2 linked regions of the Caldimonas brevitalea genome follow. The protein of the gene in region 2 binds, or shares a complex with, the protein of the main gene of each other region. Links are inferred from orthologs where the notes say so. Each region holds a gene or a part of one and is shown on either strand. Other genes may lie near its edges.

Evidence for each region.
Region 1: the proteins of tsaB (region 2) and tsaD are in contact, whole or in part, in a solved structure (PDB 4WQ4), measured with the Escherichia coli proteins. The link is inferred for Caldimonas brevitalea from one-to-one orthologs.

The regions. Positions count from the first base shown.
Region 1 is NZ_CP011371.1:1,958,252-1,969,240, forward strand. What follows is about bases 3,882-6,713. They hold tsaD (tRNA (adenosine(37)-N6)-threonylcarbamoyltransferase complex transferase subunit TsaD), read left to right. Parts: upstream 3,882-4,697; coding sequence 4,698-5,729; downstream 5,730-6,713. Other genes in these bases: AAW51_RS08630 (ANTAR domain-containing response regulator), read right to left, coding at 3,882-4,095; AAW51_RS08635 (hypothetical protein), read right to left, coding at 4,208-4,498; AAW51_RS08645 (Hsp20/alpha crystallin family protein), read right to left, coding at 5,868-6,311; AAW51_RS08650 (branched-chain amino acid ABC transporter substrate-binding protein), read left to right, coding at 6,433-6,713. In the rest of the region: AAW51_RS08615 (ABC transporter ATP-binding protein), read right to left, coding at 145-945; ntrB (nitrate ABC transporter permease), read right to left, coding at 960-1,877; AAW51_RS08625 (CmpA/NrtA family ABC transporter substrate-binding protein), read right to left, coding at 1,906-3,153; more of AAW51_RS08630, read right to left, coding at 3,463-3,881; more of AAW51_RS08650, read left to right, coding at 6,714-7,713; rpsO (30S ribosomal protein S15), read left to right, coding at 7,937-8,206; pnp (polyribonucleotide nucleotidyltransferase), read left to right, coding at 8,404-10,539; AAW51_RS08665 (NAD(P)H-quinone oxidoreductase), read left to right, coding at 10,613-10,989.
Region 2 is NZ_CP011371.1:1,033,931-1,044,944, forward strand. The notes cover bases 4,863-7,719. They hold tsaB (tRNA (adenosine(37)-N6)-threonylcarbamoyltransferase complex dimerization subunit type 1 TsaB), read right to left. Parts: upstream 6,727-7,719; coding sequence 5,998-6,726; downstream 4,863-5,997. Other genes in these bases: AAW51_RS04590 (uracil-DNA glycosylase), read right to left, coding at 4,863-5,528; rimI (ribosomal protein S18-alanine N-acetyltransferase), read right to left, coding at 5,525-5,956; dacB (D-alanyl-D-alanine carboxypeptidase/D-alanyl-D-alanine endopeptidase), read left to right, coding at 6,820-7,719. Also shown: AAW51_RS04565 (VanZ family protein), read right to left, coding at 1-582; AAW51_RS04570 (CopD family protein), read right to left, coding at 591-1,019; hemB (porphobilinogen synthase), read left to right, coding at 1,406-2,407; AAW51_RS04580 (magnesium transporter CorA family protein), read left to right, coding at 2,414-3,538; AAW51_RS04585 (DUF1853 family protein), read right to left, coding at 3,627-4,589; more of AAW51_RS04590, read right to left, coding at 4,605-4,862; more of dacB, read left to right, coding at 7,720-8,259; AAW51_RS04610 (SemiSWEET transporter), read left to right, coding at 8,256-8,552; AAW51_RS04615 (SGNH/GDSL hydrolase family protein), read right to left, coding at 8,578-9,540; AAW51_RS04620 (L-threonylcarbamoyladenylate synthase), read right to left, coding at 9,602-10,582; AAW51_RS04625 (5-(carboxyamino)imidazole ribonucleotide synthase), read right to left, coding at 10,609-11,014. UniProt on the Escherichia coli protein: Required for the formation of a threonylcarbamoyl group on adenosine at position 37 (t(6)A37) in tRNAs that read codons beginning with adenine.

The sequences.
Region 1 (10,989 bases), 920 kb from region 2 along the record:
CGCCACCGGGAGCGAAGACCGCGAAGAGGGCCTGAGCCCTGAGGAGATAAGGAGCAATCGCCGAACAACCGGCGGTACGGAACGAAAGCAAGTGCCGGGCCAGGGAGCCGTCGGTGCAGCGCCGCCGGCCGGCGGCGACCCGGCTCAGGCCGCCAAGGCTTGTGGCTGCCCGTGGCGGGTGTAGAGGAAGTCCAGCACCTGCTTGCGGCATGCCACGTAGCCGGGATGCTCCGCCAGCGCCACGCGGTCGCGGGGACGCGGCAGATCGACCGTCAGCACCTGGCCGATGGTGGCGGCGGGCCCGTTGGTCATCATCACGATCCGGTCGGACAGCAGCACGGCTTCATCGACGTCGTGCGTCACCATCACGACCGTGCTGCGGGTGCGTGCGACGATTTTCAGCAGCTCGTCCTGCAAGTGCGCCCGGGTCAAGGCATCGAGGGCGCCGAACGGCTCGTCCATCAGCAGCACCTTCGGTTCCATCGCCAGCGCCCGCGCAATGCCGACCCGCTGCTTCATCCCGCCCGAAATCTCGTGCGGTCGCTTCGCCGTCGCCGCCGCCATCCCGACCAGCTGCAGGGCTGCGTGGGTGCGCTCACGCAGCTGGGCCTTGCGCTCCTTGGCGCCGAACACGCGCTCCACCGCCAGGTAGACATTGTCGAAACAGGTCAGCCAGGGCAGCAAGGAATGGTTTTGGAACACCACCGCCCGTTCCGGCCCGGGTGAGCGGATCTCACGGTTGTCGCACAGCAGCGCGCCTTCCGTGGGCGACAGCAGGCCGGCAATCAGGTTCAGCAAGGTCGACTTGCCGCAGCCCGAGTGCCCGATCAGGCTGACGAACTCGCCTTTGGCGATTTGCAGGTGGATGTCGTGCAGGGCATGGAAGCGTCCCTTGGCAGACGTGAACACCATCTCCGCGCCTTGGACGTCGATGTAGCGGTTCATGGGCAGCTTCTCCTTCACTCTTCAAAACAAAAACGGCGGGCGACCAGGATCAGTGCCTGTTCGAGCAGCAGCCCGACCGCGCCGATCGTGAAGATCGCGATCAGGATGTGCTGCACGTTCAGGTTGTTCCATTCGTCCCACACCCAGAAGCCGATGCCCACCCCGCCGGTCAGCATCTCGGCGGCGACGATCACCAGCCAGGCAGTGCCGACCGACAGGCGCACACCGGTCAGCATGTAGGGCAGCACGGCCGGCAGCAGGATGCGGGTGGCGACCTTCCATTCGCTCAGGCTCAGCACCTTCGCGACGTTCAGGTAGTCCTGCGGCACCCGTTGCACGCCGACCGCGGTGTTGACCACCATCGGCCAGATCGAACAGATGAAGATGGTCCAGATGGCGGCCGGGTTGGCCGACTTGAACACCAGCAGGCCGATGGGCAGCCACGCGAGGGGCGACACCGGCCGCAGCAGGCTGACCAGCGGCGACACCATGCGGTTGAGCACGGTGAAGCGGCCGATCAGAAAGCCGAGCGGGATGCCGACCAGGGCCGCGAGGCCGAAGCCCAGGCCGACGCGCTGCAGCGAGTACAGGATGTTCCAGCCGATACCCTGATCGTTCGGCCCGTTGCGGTAGAACGGGTCACCGAACACCTTCACGGCTTCGGCGAAGGTGGCGGCGGGCGTCGGGAAGGCGCCTTGGCCATTGGTGGCGAGCGCCCAGATGCCGACCAGCAAGGCCAGGCCGGCCAGCGGCGGTAGCACCCGCCACCACAGGGCCGCCCACTCCACGCTGCGGTGTCGAGACGGTGGGATCGGTACGGGGGTGGCGGGGGCGGTGACGACGGGCGCCGCCACCGGGCCTGCCGGCGCCCGGGCCGCGGGCGTTTCGTCTGCCCGCGTCGCCACGGAAGGATGGAAGACTGCACTGACCATGATGGTGTTCTCCTGTGCGTGGCCGGACTCAGGCCTTGACCTTGAAGCCGTCGGCATACTTGGCCGGGTCCTTGCCGTCCCAGACCGTGCCGTCGATCATCTTGACGCTGCGCATGGCGTCTTTCGGCACCGAGACCTTGGCGAGCGTCGCGGCCTGTCGGTACAGCTCGATCTGGTTGACCTGCCGGGCCACGCCAAGGTAGTCGGGGTGGCTTTTGATCAGTCCCCAGCGCTTGTGTTGCGTCAGGAACCACATGCCGTCGCTGAGGTAGGGGAAGTTGACCGAGCCGTCGTTGAAGAACTTCATGTGGTTGGGGTCGTCCCAGGTCTTGCCCAGGCCGTTCTGGTAGCGGCCCAGGATGCGCTGGTTGATCGCGTCGACGCTGGTGTTGACGTAAGCCTTGTCGGCCACCGTCTCGGCCATCTTCAACTTGTTCTGCAGGCCGGCGTCGATCCATTTGCCGGCCTCGAGGATGGCGGCGATCACGGCGCGGCAGGTGTTGGGGTACTTCTTGGCGAACTCGGCCGTCGTGCCCAGCGTCTTCTCCGGATGGTCTTTCCAGATGTCCTGCGTCGTGACCGCGGTGATGCCGATGCCGTCCATGATGGCCCGGTGGCCCCACGGCTCACCGACGCAGAAGCCGTCCATGTTGCCGACCCGCATGTTGGCCACCATTTGGGGGGGCGGCACGGTGATCACCTTGGCCTGCTGGAACGGGTTGACACCGTAGGTCGCCAACCAGTAGTACAGCCACATCGCGTGCGTGCCGGTCGGGAAGGTCTGCGCGAAGGTGTATTCGCGCTTGTCGGTGTTCATCAGCTTGGCGAGCGAGCCGCCGTCGACGGCGCCCTTGTCCGACAGCTTCTTCGACAAGGTGATGGCCTGGCCGTTGTGATTCAGATTCATCAGCACGGCCATGTCCTTCTTGGGGCCGCTGACGCCCAGGTGCACGCCGTACACCAAGCCGTACAGCACATGGGCCATGTCCAGTTCACCGTTGACCAGCTTGTCGCGCACGCCGGCCCACGAGGCTTCCTTGGTGGGGACGATCTTGATGCCGTACTTCTTGTCGAAGCCGAGCACGGACGCCATCACCACCGAGGCGCAATCGGTCAACGGAATGAAGCCGATGCGCACTTCTTCCTTCTCGGGCTTGTCGGACCCCTGTGCCCAGACTGCGCTTTGCAGCCCCGGCACCATCCCGGTGGCGGCCACGGCCGCGCCGGCTTTCAGCACCGTGCGCCGACCCAGGCGCCGCTGTTGCGACTCATTCATCTTCATGCGTCTCGACCTCATGTTCATCTCGGGCACCAAACAAAAAAAGGCGTCCTCACACGTCCGTCGATGACGGAACGGTGGGGACGCCTTCGTCCTGATGCGGAAGACTCGACCTTGAGGCCCCGCATCGTCTGGAGATCGCCGTTGATCTCCGGACCCTCTCAATGCAAGGGGTATGCCAGGTGTTGAGAACGGCCTGCACAGTCGCGGCGGGCTGCAGAAGCCCCGGGTCGGTGCGCCGGGCACCTGGTCCGCACAAAGCCCGTGCGCCGGGTGCGGTGTGCGTGCACCGCGGTGTGACGGTCTTCAGCCGAGGATGTCGGCGACGTCGAGCAGGCGTTGCGCCACCTCGGCCAGCCGCAACCCTTTGTCCATCGCCGTCTTGCGCAGACGCTCGTAGGCCTCGCGCTCGTCGCAGCCCTGGCGGCGCATCAAGATGCCCTTGGCGCGTTCGATGGTCTTGCGCTCGTGCAACTGCGTCTTGGCATCGGCCAACTCGCGTCGCAAGGCTTCTTCGTGCTGGAAGCGCGCCATCGCGACGTCGAGCACGGGTTTGATGCGTTCGGGCGCCAGCCCGGCGACGACGTAGGCAGTCACACCGGCGGCAATCGCATCCTTCACATGGGAAGTGTTGGTGTCATCGGTGAACAAGACGATGGGCCGACGCGCATCGCGGCTCGCGAACACCACATGCTCCAGGGTGTCGCGAGCCTCGCTTTCGGTGTCGATGATCACCATGTCGGGCTGGATCTGTGCCAGCCGCTCGGGGAGATAAAGGTCGGGCGGCAGCACCGCGACGATGTTGTAGCCGTTCTCCAGCAGTCCGATGCGCAGGCTGCGCGAGCGCTCCGCCTGCCACCAGGCCAGCGCGTCCGACGGATCGGGCGCCAGCGTTTCCGGGGCGACGATCACGATGCGCAGGGTGGGGGAGGGGGCCATGCCGGCCGGGTGAGCAACATCCACGCCAAGTGTGCGTTGCGCCGGGCGGGGGGGCGCGGTTTGCGTGGGCGGGAGGGGGTGGCCACCCTGGGGTGGCCGTGTGGCAAGGCCCTCAGGTGCGCGGCGTTCGAGTCCCGGTCACCGTGCGGCGCAGCCAGGCGAACGGGCGGGCGGCCATCTGCAGCGCAAGCGGTGTGCCGGCGCGCTCGCGCTCCATCAGCACCCCGCGCTGACCCAGTTGGGCGAGAAACACGCGGACGACGTCGCGGCTCAGGCCGCTGGCACGCACGAGCTGCGCGAGCGGCACGAAGCCTTGCGACATCTGGTGCAACATGCGTTGGTAGGCTGTGCGCTGGTACGCGACCGGCAACTCGGGCCAGCCGGACAGTTTGTATTCCTTCATGGGCCAAGCACTTTCGGAGTGGAGCACCGTGAAGCGATGCCGGGGGCGAGCCTAACCGCACGACGATCGGCGGCCTATGACATTCGTCACAGGTTGTGCGCCCCAGGGGTGACGAAGTGTGTCGTGTTCCACACTCCGCCGGCGTCGGCCGCGGGGTCCGGGGACGGCCCTGGACGCCGGCCCGGCTACACTTTGTCCCATGTTGGTCCTCGGTATCGAATCGTCCTGCGACGAAACCGGCGTCGCCCTGGTCGACGCCGACGGGCCCGGCGTGCCGCGCCTGCTGGCCCACGCGCTCCACAGCCAGATCGAGATGCACCAGGCTTACGGCGGTGTCGTGCCCGAACTCGCGTCACGCGATCACATCCGCCGGGTGCTGCCGCTCGCGCGCCAAGTGCTCGCCGACAGCGGCCGGGCGCTGGCGCAGGTCGATGTGGTGGCCTATACCCGCGGGCCGGGTCTTGCGGGGGCGCTGCTGGTCGGCGCCGGGGCGGCCTGCGCGCTGGCCGCCGCACTCGGCCGGCCGGTGTTGGGGGTGCACCACCTGGAAGGCCATCTGCTGTCGCCCTTCCTGTCGGCCGATCCACCCGAGTTTCCTTTCGTGGCGCTGCTGGTGTCCGGCGGGCACACGCAGTTGATGCGGGTGGACGGGGTGGGGCGCTACGAACTGCTGGGGGAAACCATCGACGACGCGGCCGGTGAGGCGTTCGACAAATCGGCCAAGTTGCTGGGCCTCGGCTACCCGGGAGGGCCGCAACTGGCGCGCATGGCCGAGTTCGGCGATGCAACCGCCTTCGACCTGCCCAGGCCGCTGCTGCACAGCGGCACGCTCGACTTCTCGTTTGCCGGCTTGAAAACGGCGGTGTGGACGCAGGCGCGCAAGCTGGGCACCGAGGTGTGCGAGCAAGACCGTGCCAATCTCGCCGCCGCGACGCAGGCCGCGATCGTCGAGGTGTTGTTGAAGAAGTCGCTCAAGGCGCTCCAGTCGACCGGTCTCAAGCGTCTGGTGGTGGCCGGCGGCGTGGGAGCCAACCGCGCTCTGCGCGAGCAATTGAACACCGCGTGCGCACGGCGTGGCGTGCGCGTGCACTACCCGGAACTGTCTCTGTGCACTGACAACGGCGCGATGATTGCGCTGGCCGCCGCCATGCGGCTGCAAGCGGGTCGTGCCGAGGCTCGGCGCGACTATGCGTTCGACGTCAAGCCGCGTTGGGATCTGGCGGCGGTTTGAGGCCGCCGCCGCGGCACGACCCCCTGCGAGCCACTGCGAGAGACGGCCACGAAAAAGGGCGCCCGCACGGGGCGCCCCTTCAGCAGGCCGTGACGCAGCGCCACGCACAAGGCGCGTCGCGACGTGACGGGCTCTGCTTCAGTTCACCGCGATTTGCACCGGTTGATGTGCGGCGACCTTGGGCAGCGTGAGGGTCAGCACCCCCTTGTCGAGCGACGCGCGAGCGGCCGACTGCTCCACCGCCACCGCCACCGGCAGCGTGAAGCTGCGCGCGTATTTGCGCGGGGCGCGCTCACGGTAGACGAGCCGCTGGGCCTCACCCTGCTGGCCTTCGACCTTTTCCTCGGCCTCGAGCTGCACGCGCTTGCCTTCCACGGTGAGCTTGACGTTTTCCTTTGCCACACCGGGCAGATCGACCGTGACCAGATAGGCGGCATCGGTCTCGACGACGTCGAGCGCCGGCACCTGGGCAGCAGACGACGTGGCAGTGACCGCAGCGCGGGTGTCAGCCATGAAACGGTCGAACGCACGGGCGAGTTCGGGACGCAGCACGGCGGAACGGGAGACGGGCATCACAAACATAAGCACCTCATAAAATCATCTGGCTGAACGCGCGTGTCGCCCGTTTCAGCGCTGGTGGTTTCGCTGCGACCATCGCAGCTCCATGTCGCTCGAGTTGGGAGCGGCATTTTCATTTTTCAAGATGCGCCCTCAACGTTCGCCGCTGCTCTTCCGTCTCGCTTCCGTGCTGCTCGGCCTTGCGGCCTCGGGCGCCCATGCCGCACCCGAGCCCATCAAGCTGGCCCTGATCGAGGGCCTGTCGGGCAGCTTTGGCAATGCCGGTGAGGCGGTCCACCGCAACCTGGTGTGGGCGGTGGAGCGGGTCAATGCGCGTGGGGGCGTGAAGTTGCCCGGTGGCGCCCGGCCGCTGCAACTGCTGCGCTTCGACAGCAAGGGCACCACCGAAGAGGCCTTGTCGATGTTCCGCGCCGCGGTGGATCAAGGTGTGGGCTTCGTGCTGCAGGGCAACAGCTCAGCCACCGCAGCGGCGCTGATCGACGGGCTCAACAAGCACAACCAACGTGAACCGCAGCGCCGCGCCTTGTTTCTCAACTATTCGGCCGTCGACCCGGTGCTCACCAACGAGAAGTGCAGTTTTTGGCATTTCCGCTTCGACGCACACGCCGACATGCGTTTGGCGGCGTTGATGGATGTGCTGGCGGCCGACAACTCGGTGAAGAAGGTCTACCTGATCGGCCAGGACTACAGCTTCGGCCAGCACGTGGTACGCAAGAGCCGCGAGCTGCTGGCACAGCGCCGGCCCGACATCGAGGTGGTCGGCGAAGAATTGCACGCGATGGGGCGCGTCAAGGATTTCCTGCCTTACGCCGCCAAGATGAAAGCGGCAGGCACGCAGGCGGTGATCACCGGCAACTGGGGCAACGACCTCACCTTGTTGATCCGCGCCGCTCGCGAAGCCGGGCTGGAAGCCAAGTTCTACACCTTCTACGGTAATGCGCTCGGGGCGCCGGCGGCCATTGGCGAAGCCGGCGTCGGCAAGGTGCTGGCGGTGGCCGAGTGGCACCCCAATGTCGGCACCGCCGCGTCCGACGCCTTCTACGCCGCCTTCCGCCAGCGCTTTCCACAGCCTGCCGACGACTATCTGCACGCCCGCATGCAGGCACTGGTCGAAGTGCTCGCGCAGTCGATCGAGAAGGCCGGCAGCACCGAAGCCACGCAGGTGGCGCGGGCGATGGAAGGGCTGCGCTACGACGGTCGGCACCTGGGGGGCTTTCATGGCGGTCAGGTGCGCGCCGAAGACCATCAGTTCATCCAGCCGCTCTACGTGAGCCAGATGCAGCGCGCCGGCGGTGGGGGTGTGCGCTTCGACAATGAAGGTTCGGGCTACGGTTTCAAGACGGTCCGCTATCTGCCGGCCGAAGCGACTGCGCTGCCGTCGAGCTGCAAAATGGCGCGGCCCTGAGAGCGCCCGACGGGCCGGCGGCCGCGCTTTTTGCACTTGCCGTATAATTCTCGGCTTCGCAGCGGCGGGCCCGTCTTTGGGGCCGCAAGTCGCCCCGGATTCGGGGTGGCTGGCTGTGAAAAAGCACGGCGTGGGTTGGTTTCACCCGCGACCGCAAGTGGAAAACGAAACCGTGGGCTCCAAGTATCGAGGCGGGCTGCGGTTTCCATTCAAGGAATCTGAAATGTCCGTTGCAGATATGAGCAAGGCCGACATCATCAAGGCCAACGCACGCGGCGCCGCCGACACCGGCTCACCCGAAGTGCAGGTGGCCCTGCTGACCGCCCGCATCAACGAACTCACCCCCCACTTCAAGCAGCATGCCAAGGACCACCACGGCCGCCGTGGTCTGCTGAAGATGGTGAACCGCCGCAAGCGCCTGTTGGCCTATCTGAAGGACCGGGACGCCGATCGCTACACCGCGCTGATCCAGAAGCTGGGCCTGCGCAAGTAAGCGTCGAAACGTGAAAGAGAGCCTGTCTGGGATCGCCAGGACAGGCTCTTTGTTTTTGGAGTCGAGCCTAGGAGAAGCGTTGCTGTGTCATTCCAAGGGGGTTGCAGAGTCAGCCCCGCTGGAATGGCATCGCGCTTCGCGGTCTCGCTCCGGGCCAAGCACGCAGCCACAATGCGTGTGCATCACTGGAGACAGCCATGAGCATGTTCAATAAAGTCACCAAGACCTTCCAATGGGGCGGCCGCACAGTCCGCCTGGAAACCGGCGAAATCGCCCGTCAAGCCACCGGCGCCGTGCTGGTCGACATCGAGGACACCGTGGTTCTGGCGACCGTGGTGGCGGCCAAGACCGCCAAGCCCGGCCAGGACTTCTTCCCGCTGACGGTCGACTACATCGAGAAGACCTATGCCGCCGGCAAGATCCCGGGCAGCTTCTTCAAGCGTGAAGGCCGCCCGAGCGAACTCGAAACCCTGACCTCGCGCCTGATCGACCGCCCGATTCGCCCGCTGTTCCCCGAGGGTTTCTTCAATGAAGTTCAGGTGGTCATCCACGTGATGTCGCTGAACCCCGAGGTGGACGCCGACATCGCCGCGATGATCGCGACCAGTGCCGCGCTGTCGATCTCCGGCATCCCGTTCAACGGTCCGATCAGCGCTGCGCGTGTGGGCTACATCAACGGCGAATACGTGCTGAACCCGGGCAAGACCCAGCAGACCCAATCGCGCCTCGACCTGGTGGTGGCTGGCACCGAAGCGGCCGTGCTGATGGTGGAGTCGGAAGCCGACCAGCTGTCTGAAGACGTGATGCTGGGCGCCGTGGTGTTCGGCCACGAGCAGGGCAAGATCGCGATCAATGCGATCCACGAACTGGTGCGCGAAGCCGGCAAGCCCGAATGGGACTGGCAGCCGCCCGCCAAGGACGAGTCCTTCATCGCCAAGGTGACGCAGCTGGCCGAAGAGAAGCTGCGCGCCGCCTACCAGATCCGCTCCAAGCAAGCCCGCACGCAAGCCACCCGCGAAGCTTATGCCGCGGTCAAACAGGCGCTGACGCAAGACGGCGGCGAGTTCGACGAAACCAAGCTCGACGGCCTGCTGTTCGACATCGAAGCGCGCATCGTGCGCAGCCAGATCCTGGCCGGCGAGCCCCGCATCGACGGCCGTGACACCCGCACCGTGCGCCCGATCGAGATCCGCACCGGTGTGCTGCCGCGCACCCACGGCTCAGCGCTGTTCACCCGGGGTGAAACCCAGGCCGTGGTGGTCGCGACCCTCGGCACCGAGCGCGACGCCCAGATCATCGATGCGCTGAGCGGCGAGTACTCCGACCGCTTCATGATGCACTACAACATGCCCCCGTTCGCGACCGGCGAGACCGGCCGCGTGGGCAGCCCCAAGCGGCGCGAGATCGGCCACGGCCGCCTGGCCAAGCGGGCCCTGATCCCGGTGCTGCCGGCCAAGGACGAGTTCGCCTATGCGATCCGCGTCGTGTCCGAGATCACCGAGTCGAACGGTTCGTCGTCGATGGCCTCCGTGTGCGGCGGCTGTCTGGCGCTGATGGACGCCGGCGTGCCGTTGAAGGCGCACGTGGCCGGTGTCGCGATGGGCCTGATCAAGGAAGGCAACCGCTTCGCGGTGCTGACCGACATCCTCGGCGATGAGGATCACCTGGGCGACATGGACTTCAAGGTGGCCGGCACGTCGAGTGGCATCACTGCGCTGCAGATGGACATCAAGATCCAGGGCATCACCAAGGAAATCATGCAGGTCGCGCTGGCGCAGGCCAAGGAAGGCCGCCTGCACATCCTCGGCAAGATGGTCGACGCCGTCGGCGGCGCCAAGACCGAGGTGTCGCAGTTCGCGCCCCGCCTGTACACGATGAAGATCAACCCGGAGAAGATCCGCGACGTGATCGGCAAGGGCGGCGCCACCATTCGCGCGCTGACCGAAGAGACCGGCACGCAGATCGACATCGCCGAAGACGGCACCATCACCATCGCATCGACCGACACCGCGATGGCCGACCTGGCGAAGAAGAAGATCGAAGAGATCACCGCCGAAGTCGAGGTGGGCAAGATCTACGAAGGCCCGGTCACCAAGATCCTCGAGGGCATCGGCGCGCTGGTCAACCTGCTGCCCGGCAAGGACGGCCTGGTGCACATCAGCCAGATCGCCAACGAGCGCGTCAACAAGGTCACCGACTACCTCGAAGTCGGCCAGACCGTGCGCGTGAAGGTGCTCGAGACCGACGAGAAGGGCCGTGTGAAGCTGTCGATCAAGGCGCTGCTGGACCGCGGCTACGCGCCCGACCAACAGCAGCAACAGCAGCAGCAGTAACGCTGTTCCCGCCCGGCACGCTGCGCTCGCGGTGTGCCGGGTTCGTCCATTCCGCTACTGCGTACGCTCTCCCATGCAAGCCATCGAGATCACCAGCTACGGCGCGCCGGACGTGTTGCGCCCCTGTCAGAGGCCCGATCCTGTCGCCGGCTCCGGCGAGGTGTTGATCCGGGTGCGGGCGGCCGGTGTCAACCGGCCCGACGTGCTGCAACGCAAGGGTCACTATCCGGTGCCCGCCGGCGCCTCCGACCTGCCCGGCCTGGAAGTGGCCGGTGAGATCGTCGCTGGCGACGCAGCTGCGATGGCTAAAGCGGGCCTGAAGCTCGGCGACCGGGTTTGTGCGTTGGTGCAGGGCGGCGGGTATGCCGAGCTGTGCGTCGCCGCGGCGGCCTTGTGCCTGCCGGTGCCCGACGGCTGGAGCGACGTCGAGGCCGCCGGGTTGCCCGAGAC
Region 2 (11,014 bases):
CGTGTCGCGCAGCAGGTCCTGCAAGGCTTCGTGCAGACGCTCCCCGACATGGCCCAGCGCCAGGGGTACCGGTGCCGGAAATAGCAGGGCCACCGGCCACAGCAGCAGCAGCGCCAGGCCGCCGCCGCTCTGCGGCACGAACCAGCGGTCGCGCAAGGTCTGCCAGCGTCCGAGCCAGCCGAGGGCGGCGACCAGCACCGCGAGCAGGGCGCCCGCCAGGGTGCCGAGCGTGTTGAGCGCGAAGTCGACGTTGGACGGCACCCGCGACGGCAGGAAGTTCTGCAGCATCTCGAGCCCGGCCGACAGCCCGGCACCCAGCAGCACGGCGACCAGCAGCGCAAGGATGCGGTGCCACCCGGTGCGCATCAAGGCGCCGCACCACAGCCCGCCGAGCGGCATGTAGCCGAGCAGGTTGGACACCAGGTCGAAGCCGGTCCACCAGCGCGGCCACGGTAGCGTCCAGAACGCCCACGGGCTCACGCCGGGCGCCTGCCACTCGGAAAACGGGTAGAGGCTGGCGTAGACGACCAGCGCGGCGTAGGCCAACGCCAGTGGCACCAGCGAGCTGCGATGGCGGCTCATGGGGGCGATCAGAAGGGTTTGACGACCACCAGCAGCACCACCAGCAGCAAGGCCACCACCGGGGCCTCGTTGAACCAGCGGTACCAGGTGTGGCTGCGGCGGTTGTTCAACTGCTCGAATTCGCGCAGCAACCGCCGGCAGACGTGGTGGTAGCCGACCAGCCCGATCACCAGCGCCAGTTTCGCGTGCAGCCAGCCGTTGCCGCTGCCCCGGCCGATGCCGTAGTACAGCCACAGCCACAGCCCGAAGCCGAGCGCGGGTACCATCAGCAGGGTCATGAAGCGGTAGAGCTTGTGGGCCATCAGCAGCAACCGCTCGCGTTCCGCGTGGCTGTCCTGCGGCACCATGGCCAGGTTGACAAAGATGCGCGGCAGGTAGAACAGGCCGGCGAACCAGCTGGTGACGAAGACGATGTGGAGGGCTTTGATCCAGAGCATCGCGCGATGATAGCCAGCGGGTTGGCAGCGGTTGGCAGCAACCCCCCGGGCGGGCGTCGCGCGGTGCAGGGTACGTGCCCGCGGTGCAAGCAAACGTCTGATACGTTAAGCGACGCAACCGGATGCCAACCGCCATCGGGCCGCCCAAAAGAAAGAGCCCCAGTCCGAGGGACTGGGGCCGCAAAGCCTTAACGCTGTCATCACGGTAAGGCACCTGCTCAGGGAGGAAAAGCAGGGAATGAACGCCTTGCGACGTATCATTCACATGTAACTTTACCAGAACACAGCTGTCATTTCACTGACACGTACCCCCGCGTGAGGCATGGAAAACGCTAGTATTTCGCTAGTATTTGGTGTTTCCAGCGCTTGTTACAGGACTTTTTCCCTTGAGTTTTCCTGCCGCCTTCCCTTCGTCGCGGCCGCGCCGTCTGCGCCGCGACGACCACACACGCCGCCTGGTGCGCGAGAGCCGGCTGAGCGCCGACGACCTGATCTACCCGGTGTTCGTCCTCGACGGCCAGGGCCAGGTGCAAGACGTGGCCTCGATGCCGGGCGTGCAACGCCTGAGCCTCGACCGTCTCTACCCGGTCGCCGAAGAATGCCTGACCCTCGGCATCCCGGTGTTGGCGCTGTTCCCGGTGATTGACCCCGCGCTGAAGACCGAAGACGGCCGCGAAGCCTGTAACCCCGAGGGCCTGGTGCCGCGTGTGGTGCAGGGCCTCAAGCAGCGCTTTCCTGAACTGGGCCTGTTGACCGACGTGGCGCTGGACCCCTACACCACTCACGGGCAGGACGGGCTGATCGACGACACCGGCTACATCCTGAACGACGAGACGGTCGAGGTGCTGAAGCGTCAGGCCTTGACCCAGGCCGCGGCGGGCGTCGACATCGTGGCGCCGAGCGACATGATGGACGGCCGTATCGGCGCCATTCGCGGAGCGCTGGAGGCGAGCGGCTCGATCCACACACGCATCATGGCCTATAGCGCCAAGTACGCCAGCGCCTTCTATGGGCCTTTCCGCGACGCGGTGGGCTCCAAGGCCCAACTCGGCAAGAGCAACAAAAAGGTCTACCAGATGGACCCGGGCAACTCGGACGAGGCCTTGCGCGAGGTCGCGATGGACATTGCCGAGGGGGCCGACATGGTCATGGTCAAGCCCGGCATGCCCTACCTGGACATCGTGCGGCGCGTGAAAGACGAGTTCCGGGTCCCCACTTTTGCTTATCAGGTGAGCGGCGAATACGCGATGTTGAAGGCGGCGGCGGCCAACGGCTGGCTCGACCACGACGCGGTGATGATGGAGTCTTTGCTCGCCTTCAAGCGCGCCGGCGCCGATGGCGTGCTGACCTATTTCGCGATCGAGGCCGCCCGGGCGCTGCGTTCCTGAGTCGCGATGCGTGTCTTCCATGTCAACTCGAAGTTCACCGAACTCGAAGCGCTCCCCGAGTCGCTGCCCGCGCAGGGTTATCTCTGGATTGCCATCTCGCGTCGACAGTTCGAAGTCAACCTCGCGCTGCTGCAGCCGCTGCTGATCGCCTGGACTGGCGGGCCGCTGGTCGACCTGCACATTTCCGACCTGCTCAACAACCAGCTGCCTTCGCACTTCGACTACACCTCGTGGTACGACCTGCTGGTGTTTCGGCGCCTCGCCGCGGGGGCGGGCACGAGCGCGCTGTTCCTCGACGAGCAGCAGGGCTCGCTCAGCTCGGCCCAGCAGGCCTTGCAGTCGATCGACACCAGCCCGGTCGGCTTCGCCATCTTCGACCGCGTGCTGATTTCGGTGCACCCGGTGGACTGCCAGGTGCATGAGTTTTTCATCGGCCGCTTGACCCAGATGAGCCAGAGCAGCGGCGAAGGACGCGCCGAGGCGCGCAGCGAGGGCCGCGGGGCCTCCTCGCGCCTGCCCACGTCGCCCGACGACCAGATGCTGCGCATGGTCAACCACATCGTCGACGGTTATCTCGAACTGCGCCGCTTGCTGACCCGGCAGCTCGGCTACCTGCAACATGAACTGCTGAGCCCGCGCGGCACCTTCCGCAGCTGGCAGGTGCTGCTGGACTCTCGCAACACGCTGCACGCGCTGGAAGACATCTGCGAAGACCAGCGCAGTGCGGTGCAGGAGTGGATCGACACCTTCGAAGAGTGGCCGGCCACGACCGACAAGCGGGTCGTACGCGAGCGCGAGTTGCTGCGGGTGCGGTCGCGCGACGTGCTCGAGCACATCGAGCGGGTGTTGCAGCACGTGCGGCGGCTCGAGTCGTCGGCCGAAACGGCGGTGCAGATGCATTTTTCGGCGCAGAGCCACCGCACCAACGCCATCATGCGCACCTTGACCGTGTTGACCGCCGTGTTCCTGCCGCTCAACCTGATCACCGGCATCTTCGGCATGAACTTCGACGCGCTGCCCTTGATCCACTCGACCACCGGCGTGTGGGTCGCCTTCGGCATCATGCTGGCGGTGGGCCTCGGACTGGGCGCGTTCTTCTGGCGCAAGCGCTACCTGGGCTCGACGCACTGATCCGCGGTCCCCTCGGGCGGACGCACTTGCCGCTGCCGTGCGTGCGTGTCGGACCCGCAAGCGGCTGCGACCCGTCCCCGCCTGCGCCTCAAACCTCGGGCCGGTCCCAGCCGTCGGGCACCACGAACCAGCGCTCGCACTCTTGCCACGCCTGCTCGCGCCGCGCCACCCGGGCGTACAGCTGTGCACTCGGCCAGCGGCGGGCGCCGCGAGGTGGCGCCTCGGCCCACCGACGCGCCACTTCTGCGGCCAGTGCTTCACGACGGATCGGGGTGGACGTGCCCGGCACGCGCGCCGGCACCATCCAGCGCGCCCGGGGCAAAGGCAGGTAGTGGCCGTCGGGCAGGTCGTTCAATCGCCTCCATTCGATCCAGCGCCCCTGCAAGTGGTCGGGCGCGAGCAGGTCACAGAGCGGCACCGGGCGGTCGTGGCGGTAGAACATCCAGCCGCGGGTGTAGGCCTGCGGCCGCCAGGCGCGGTCGTCCCAGGGCGGGGGCGGCGTGTGTCTCAGCTGGCGTTCGAACAGCTTGGCCAGCTTGCCGGGCAGGGTTTCGGCGCGGTCGGGGCCGACAAAATCGGCGGCCATTGCGGTTGGGCCGGTCGCGGTGCAGAGGAAGAACTTGACCGCCAACTCCCAGTGCCAGGCTTGCCCGGTGTCGTCCTCGAGCAGAAAGTCGATCTCGCCGATGGTGGTGTCGTCCAGCCCGCATCGTTCCCCAGCGGGGCGGCGCAAGGGCAGGTTGGCGGCCACCAGACGATGGACCGGTCCATGCCGCAAATAGAACTCGAGCAGCCGTTCGGCATGGCGGCCGAGCGGTTGGCGCGTTGCCCCGGCCTGCAGCTCGAACGCGTCTCGCGGCCCGCCCTCGCGAGCGCGCAGGCCTGCCAGCCAGGCCTCGATGGCAGCCCGCTGGTGCGGCTCGAAGCGCTGCACCGGGGCATCGATGCGACCTTCGGCCAGCAACGGGGGCGACAGCAGCAGCCAGCGCAAGTCGTCCAGCACGGCGTCGCCCTCACGGCACACCATGTCGGGCAGCGTCACGACGGGCATGGGCAGGCGGTGCTGTCAGCCTGTCGAAGCCGTCGCAGTGTCCTTGGCCAGGCACAGGTCTTCCCATGCCTTGGCCTTGTCGGGCAGGTTGCGCAGCAGATAGGCCGGGTGGTAGGTGACGATGACCGGCACGCCGTGATAACGGTGCACGCGGCCCCGCAGCCTGCCGATCGGCTCGCTCGTCTGCAGCAGTGACTGCACCGCAAAACGGCCCATCGCGAGGATGATCTTGGGCTGCACCAGTTCCACCTGCCGTTGCAGATAGGGCTCGCACTGGGCCACTTCTTCGGGCTCGGGGTTGCGGTTGTGCGGCGGCCGGCACTTCAGCACGTTGGCGATGAACACCTGCTGCTGGGGCCCGGCCTCCTGGCGCGTCAGGCCCACGGCCCGCAGCATGTTGTCGAGCAGCTTGCCGGCCTGGCCGACGAAGGGCTCGCCCTTGAGGTCTTCCTGCTCCCCCGGCGCTTCGCCGACGACCATCCAGTCGGCCTGCGGGTGGCCGACGCCGAACACCGTGTTGCGCCGGCTGCTGCACAGCTTGCACGCCGTGCAGCCTGCGACGGCGTCGCGCAGCGCGGTCCAGTCCATTTGCTCCACACCGCTCGGGCGGCGCGCCGTCGGCACGAGCGGTGCGGTGGGGCCTGGCCGCCTCGGCCCGCCCCCGCCCAAACCCCGGTCCTGCCGTTCGGCGAGCGCGTCGAGTTGGGGTTCGAGTGCGGCCAGCACGTCGATCGGCTGCGGATCGGGCATGGGCGGCGCGGCTGCCACGTCTTCTTCGGCATGTGGCGAGGCGGGCGGCGGTGCCGCCTTGTGGAGCCTCACCTCGGACGCAAAGCTTGCGGCCTCGGCTGCCTCCGGCGCAACGTCGTCGCGCCGGGGTTCCCACGGCACGATCCCCATCTCCTTGAGCATCGCTCGCTGGCGGTCGTCCCAACTCATAGGCCCAAGCTCATCACGATGGCGTCTTCGCGGCGCCCGGCGGCGGCGGGGTAGTAGCCGCGGCGCAGGCCCACGCTGCGAAAGCCGTAACGGTCATAGACCGCCCTTGCGCGCAGGTTGCTCACGCGCACCTCCAGCCACAGCTGGTGCGCGCCGCGTTCGCTGCGAGCCAGGTCGCACAGCGCGTCGAGCAGGCGCAGCGCATGCCCTTGCCGCTGGAAAGAGGGTGTCACGGTCAGGTTCAGCAGATGCATTTCATCGACCCCCGCCATGGCGACGAAGTAGCCGATCAGGGTCCCGTCGTCGCGCATCAGCAACTGCGCGTCGTAGCCGGCATGCAGCGAGTCGATGAAGTTGCCGCGCGTCCAGGGGAACTCGTAGGCGGCCTGTTCGACCGGCAGGACCTCGCGCAACGAGGCCACGGTCATCGGCACGAATTGCGGCGAAGGCGCTGGGACAGGCAACACGCTCACTGAGCCACCTCCCCCTGCGCCGATTTCTGCGCCTCACGCTCTGCGGTGGTTTGCGCGACCTTGTCGCGGATGTACAGCGGCAGGGCCTCGGCGGCGTCGACCGCTTCGCCCCGTGCCCATGCCGCCTGCGCCAGTGCCAGCAGCGCGCCGGCGTCGGGCACGGCGTCGGGCAGCAATTGCCACGGCCCGGTCGCGAGGCTGGCCCGGTGCACCTCGGCGGCATTGCCGGCCACGGCGGGCGTGCCCTCTCGGGCGAGCTGTTCTGCCAGCGCCGGCGCGCTGTACAAGGCCGGCGGGCGTTGCGTGTGCCAGCGGCTGCCGTCGTGGCGGTAGTGCGCCGCGTAGATTTCATTCATGCGGGCGTCGAGCGTCGCCCACACGTCGGTGCAACCGTGGTGTTGCCGCGCGGCCTCGGCGACCACCAGCAGCGTGTCGATCGGCAGCACCGGCTTGCCGGCGCCGAAGGCCAGGCCCTGCGTGACCGAGCAGGCCGTGCGCAGCCCGGTGAAGGCGCCCGGGCCGCGCCCGAAGGCGATCGCATCGACCTGTTGCAGGCCGACGCCCGCTTCCTCAAGCAGCGCCAGCAGCGCGGGCAGCAGCCGGGCCGACGCCTGCGCGCCGCCGTGGTCGACGCGGCTCAGCACCCGCGTGCCGACCGCGACGCCGAGATACATGGTTTCGGTGGCGGTTTCGAGCGCGAGCAGGACAGGGGCGGGGGACGACACGGGAGGCAGGCCAAACGGGGTCAGGGATACACCCCGGCAGTTTAGCGGGGGTGCCGACCCGGGCCCCGCAGAGGGCCACTCGATAATGCCGGCATGCGTTTGTCTTGCTCTTGGTTCAAGGGCGGCGGCTGGCTGGCCGTCGCCTTGTGGATGTGTCTGCCGGCACGGGCCGATGTGATGCCCCCTGCCGCCCCGTTGCCGGCCGAGGTCGCCGCCGCACTGCAGCGGGCCGGGGTGCCGGCCGACGCGGTGGCGGTGCAGGTGATCGAGGTCGGTGCGACGCAGCCGCGCTTGTCTCACCGTGCCGCCGCCACGATGAGCCCGGCCTCGGTGATGAAGCTCGTCACCACCTATGCCGCGCTCGACCTGCTCGGCCCTGCCTACACGTGGCGCACGCCGGTCTACGTCGAAGGCGACGTGCGAGACGGCGTGCTGCACGGCAACCTCTACCTGAAGGGGCAGGGCGATCCCCAGCTGGTGATGGAACGCCTGTGGCTGCTGCTGCGGCGGGTGCAGCAGCTGGGCATCACCGAGATCGCCGGCGACATCGTGCTCGACCGTGTCGCCTTCGATGTGGCCGAGCGCGACCCCGGCCGTTTCGACGGCGAGCCGCTGCGCCCCTACAACGTGCTGCCGGACGCGCTGCTGGTCAACTACAAGGCGCTCACGCTGACCTTCACGCCCGAGCCGGCACGTGGCATCGCCCGCATTTCGGCCGACCCGCCGCTGGCCGGCGTCGAGGTCGACCGGCGCGTGCCGCTCGACCACACCGCGCCCTGCGCCGACTGGCAGCCTGCGCTGCGCGCCGACCTGGGTGGCTTGCAGCGCCTGACGTTTCGCGGCGCCTACGCCTTGGCCTGTGGCGAGCGACGCTGGTCGATCGCCTATGCCGACCCGAAAAGTTTCAACGCGCGTGCCGTCGAAGCCTTGTGGCGTGGGCTCGGGGGCGGCTTGCGCGGGCTGGTGCGCGACGGCGTGGCGCCGCGTGACACGGCGCCGCTGTTCGAGAGCGAGTCGCCGCCATTGGCCGAGGTGGTCCGCGACGTCAACAAGTTCAGCCACAACACCATGGCGCGGCAGCTGTTCCTGACCTTGGCGCTCGAGCGACGCGGCCTGGGGACCGACGCCGACGCGCGGGCGGTGGTGGCGCAGTGGGTGCAGGCCAAATGGGGTGCCGTGCCGGAGCTGGTGCTGGACAACGGTGCCGGTCTGTCGCGCGACGAGCGCCTGAGCGCCGCGTTTCTCGCGCGTTTGCTGCAGTCGGCCTGGGCCGCGCCGGTGATGCCGGAACTGCTCGGCTCGCTGCCCATCACCGGCGTGGACGGCACCTTGCGCCGCTCCGGCGCCCAGGCAGTGGGCCGGGCCCATCTGAAGACGGGCACCCTGCGCGATGTGGCCAGTCTGGCCGGCTATGTGTTGGCCGACAGCGGCCAACGTTATGTGCTGGTGGCGCTGATCAACCACCCGAATGCAACGGCGGCGCGCCCCGCGCTCGACGCCTTGATCGACTGGACCGCCAAGGACCTTCCATGAACCTCGCATTGGCCGACGGCCTGGGCTATGCCGCCGCCGTCCTCACGACGGCTTCGTTCGTGCCCCAGGCCCTGCTGACCTTCCGCACCCGTGACGTCAGCGGCATTTCGCTGAGCATGTACAGCGCCTTCACGCTCGGCATCGCCTTGTGGCTGGCCTACGGCCTGCTGCTGGGCGCCTGGCCGCTCATCATCGCCAACGTGATCACACTTTCGCTGGCGGGCGCCATCCTCGTGATGAAGATCCGCTACCGCGCGTCGCCCCTGGGGCCGGGCAGGCCCACGGCACGTTGAGCCGTGGCGCCGCCGGGACTCGGCGTCAGAAGGGCTGGCGGTCGGCCTGACTGCGGGCGAGGTCGCCGAGCAAACGGTGCATCACGGGCGTCAGGTAACGGCCCGACGAGAAGATGTAGTTGGCGTTGTCGACATTGGGGTCGACGTCGGGCTTGAGCGTCCCGGTGTTGCAGAGCTTGGGGCTCGCCAGTCCGTCGACGCAGGCGGCGTCGGTGCGGTTGTCGAAGTTGTAGCGCTCGTCGTCCACCGCCTCCTTGACCCGGTTGTTGGCCAGGATCAAGGCGATCTTGCGCTGGTCGCCGCTCAGGCCGGCGCGCAGACCTTCGTTGAAGGCCGTGCTCAGCTGCTCCAGCCCATTGAAGACGTCGGCGCCCGTCGCGCTGCGCGCCTCGGGCGTGTCGCTCTGGTCGGTCACGTCCATCACGATGATGCGCGCACCCTTCTCGGTCCAGGCGAGCAGCTGGGCGGCCAGCGCCTTGCCGCGGCTGTTGGCCTGGGCCTTCACAGCATCGAGCGTCGCGGCGGTGGTGCCGTACTGGTTGTACAGCTCCCAGACGTCGTTGGCGCCCACCTGCACCAGGATCATGTCGTTGGCCTGCACCCCGCCGGCGGCGTCGAGCTGGGTCGCCACGTCGGCCACCTTGCTGCCCTCTTTGGCCAGCGCGCGGGCGCGCGTGTCGGGGGCTGCTCCGGCCTCCGGGCATTCTGCGAAGCGGAAGCCGTATTCGAAAGCGACGTACTGCGTCCACAGCCAGTAGCCGTCGCAGTTCGGCACCGAGGCGCCGGCGGCGTCGGTCCTGAGCGCGTTGATCGTGTACTTGGCGCCGGTGGTCGCGTCGATGTAGCTGTATTCGTCCCCGATCGAGAGAATGCGCTGCGGCTCGAAGGGTTGGTAGACGTCGCCGCCGCAGGCGGTCAGGACGGCCGCGACACAGGTGATCGCGGCGAGCTTGAGACGGGACGGCCAGCTGGAAGAGCGCAGGGACATGAAGACTCCGTTGAAGAAATGAGAGCGGCGCGGCGCGGTGCGGTACGGACCGGGCCCGCGCTCAGGACGCTGCCGCGCGCACCAGGCGGTCGCGCACGCCGTCCCATTCGGGGGCCGGCGGCGGACTCTCGACCCACACCAGTTCCGCGCCTTCGGCGTCGAACTCGCGCAGCGCGGCAAACAGCTGCTGCGCCGCCTGGGCCGCGTCGTCGGGCATACGTCGATGCAGCATGCCTCGCGGTGCGCGCACGGTTCGGGAATATAGCGCCAGCCGCGGTGGGCTCTCGCCCAGCACCTGGAGCGCGGTCTGCAGGATGTCAGCGCTCATCAACCGCACCTTGGCCCGCGGCGCGTAGTGGGCCTCGAGCGTACCCGAGGCGCGCGGCGCGGCGTCGTCGCGGTCGAGCAGGGGCTCGCCGAGGGCCGCCTCAATCTCGGCGCGGGTGATCATGCCGGGCCGCAACAGCACCGCGTGTCCGCGCGAACAGTCGACGATGGTCGATTCGATGCCCACCTCGCACGGGCCGCCGTCGAGCACCAGCACGTCGTCGCCGAACTCTTCGGCGACGTGCTGGGCGGTGGTCGGACTGACCCGGCCGAAGACGTTGGCGCTCGGCCCCGCGAGGCCCAGCACACCTTGCTGGGCGCAGGCTTCGAGCAGGGCCCGGGCGACCGGATGGGCCGGGCAGCGCAGCCCGATGGTGTCCTGGCCGCCCGCCGCCGCAGCAGCCGCCTCGCCGCGCCGCGGCACGATGACGGTGAGCGGCCCCGGCCAGAACGATTGCATCAGCTTCTGGGCCGCCGGCGGCACGGCGCTCGCGAGCGTCAGACAGGCCTCGGCGTTGGGCACGTGCACGATCAAGGGATGGTTCGCCGGCCGCCCTTTGGCCTCGAAGATACGCCGCACGGCCGCGTCGTCGCCGGCATTGGCACCGAGGCCGTAGACGGTTTCGGTGGGGAAGGCGACCAGCCGGCCGGCGCACAGCGCCTGCACCGCCTCCTGGAGTTGTTTGGGGTCTTGACCGTCGAGGATGCGTGCCACGTGAGTCCGCTTGAGGGTGGGAAGGGTCAGAGGCCGGGCAGGCCGAGCAGCTCGGCGCAGCGTTGTGCGACTTCGCGCACTTGCGAGGCCGAGGCGCCAGTGATGTTGAGGTGGCCCATCTTGCGGCCCGGACGTGCCGAGCGCTTGCCGTAGAGGTGCAAATGTGTGCCCGGCAGCGCGAGGACGGCCTCCCACGGCGGCTCGGTCTCGGCCTGGCCGTCGCGGAACCACAAGTCGCCCAGCAGGTTCAGCATGATCGCCGGCGAATGCAAGCGGGGCGCCACCAGGGGCAGGCCCGCCATCGCGCGCACCTGCAGCTCGAACTGCGAGACGTCGCAGGCGTCGAGCGTGTAATGGCCCGAGTTGTGCGGACGCGGCGCCATTTCGTTGGCGACCAGCGAGCCGTCGCGGAGCACGAAAAACTCGACGCAC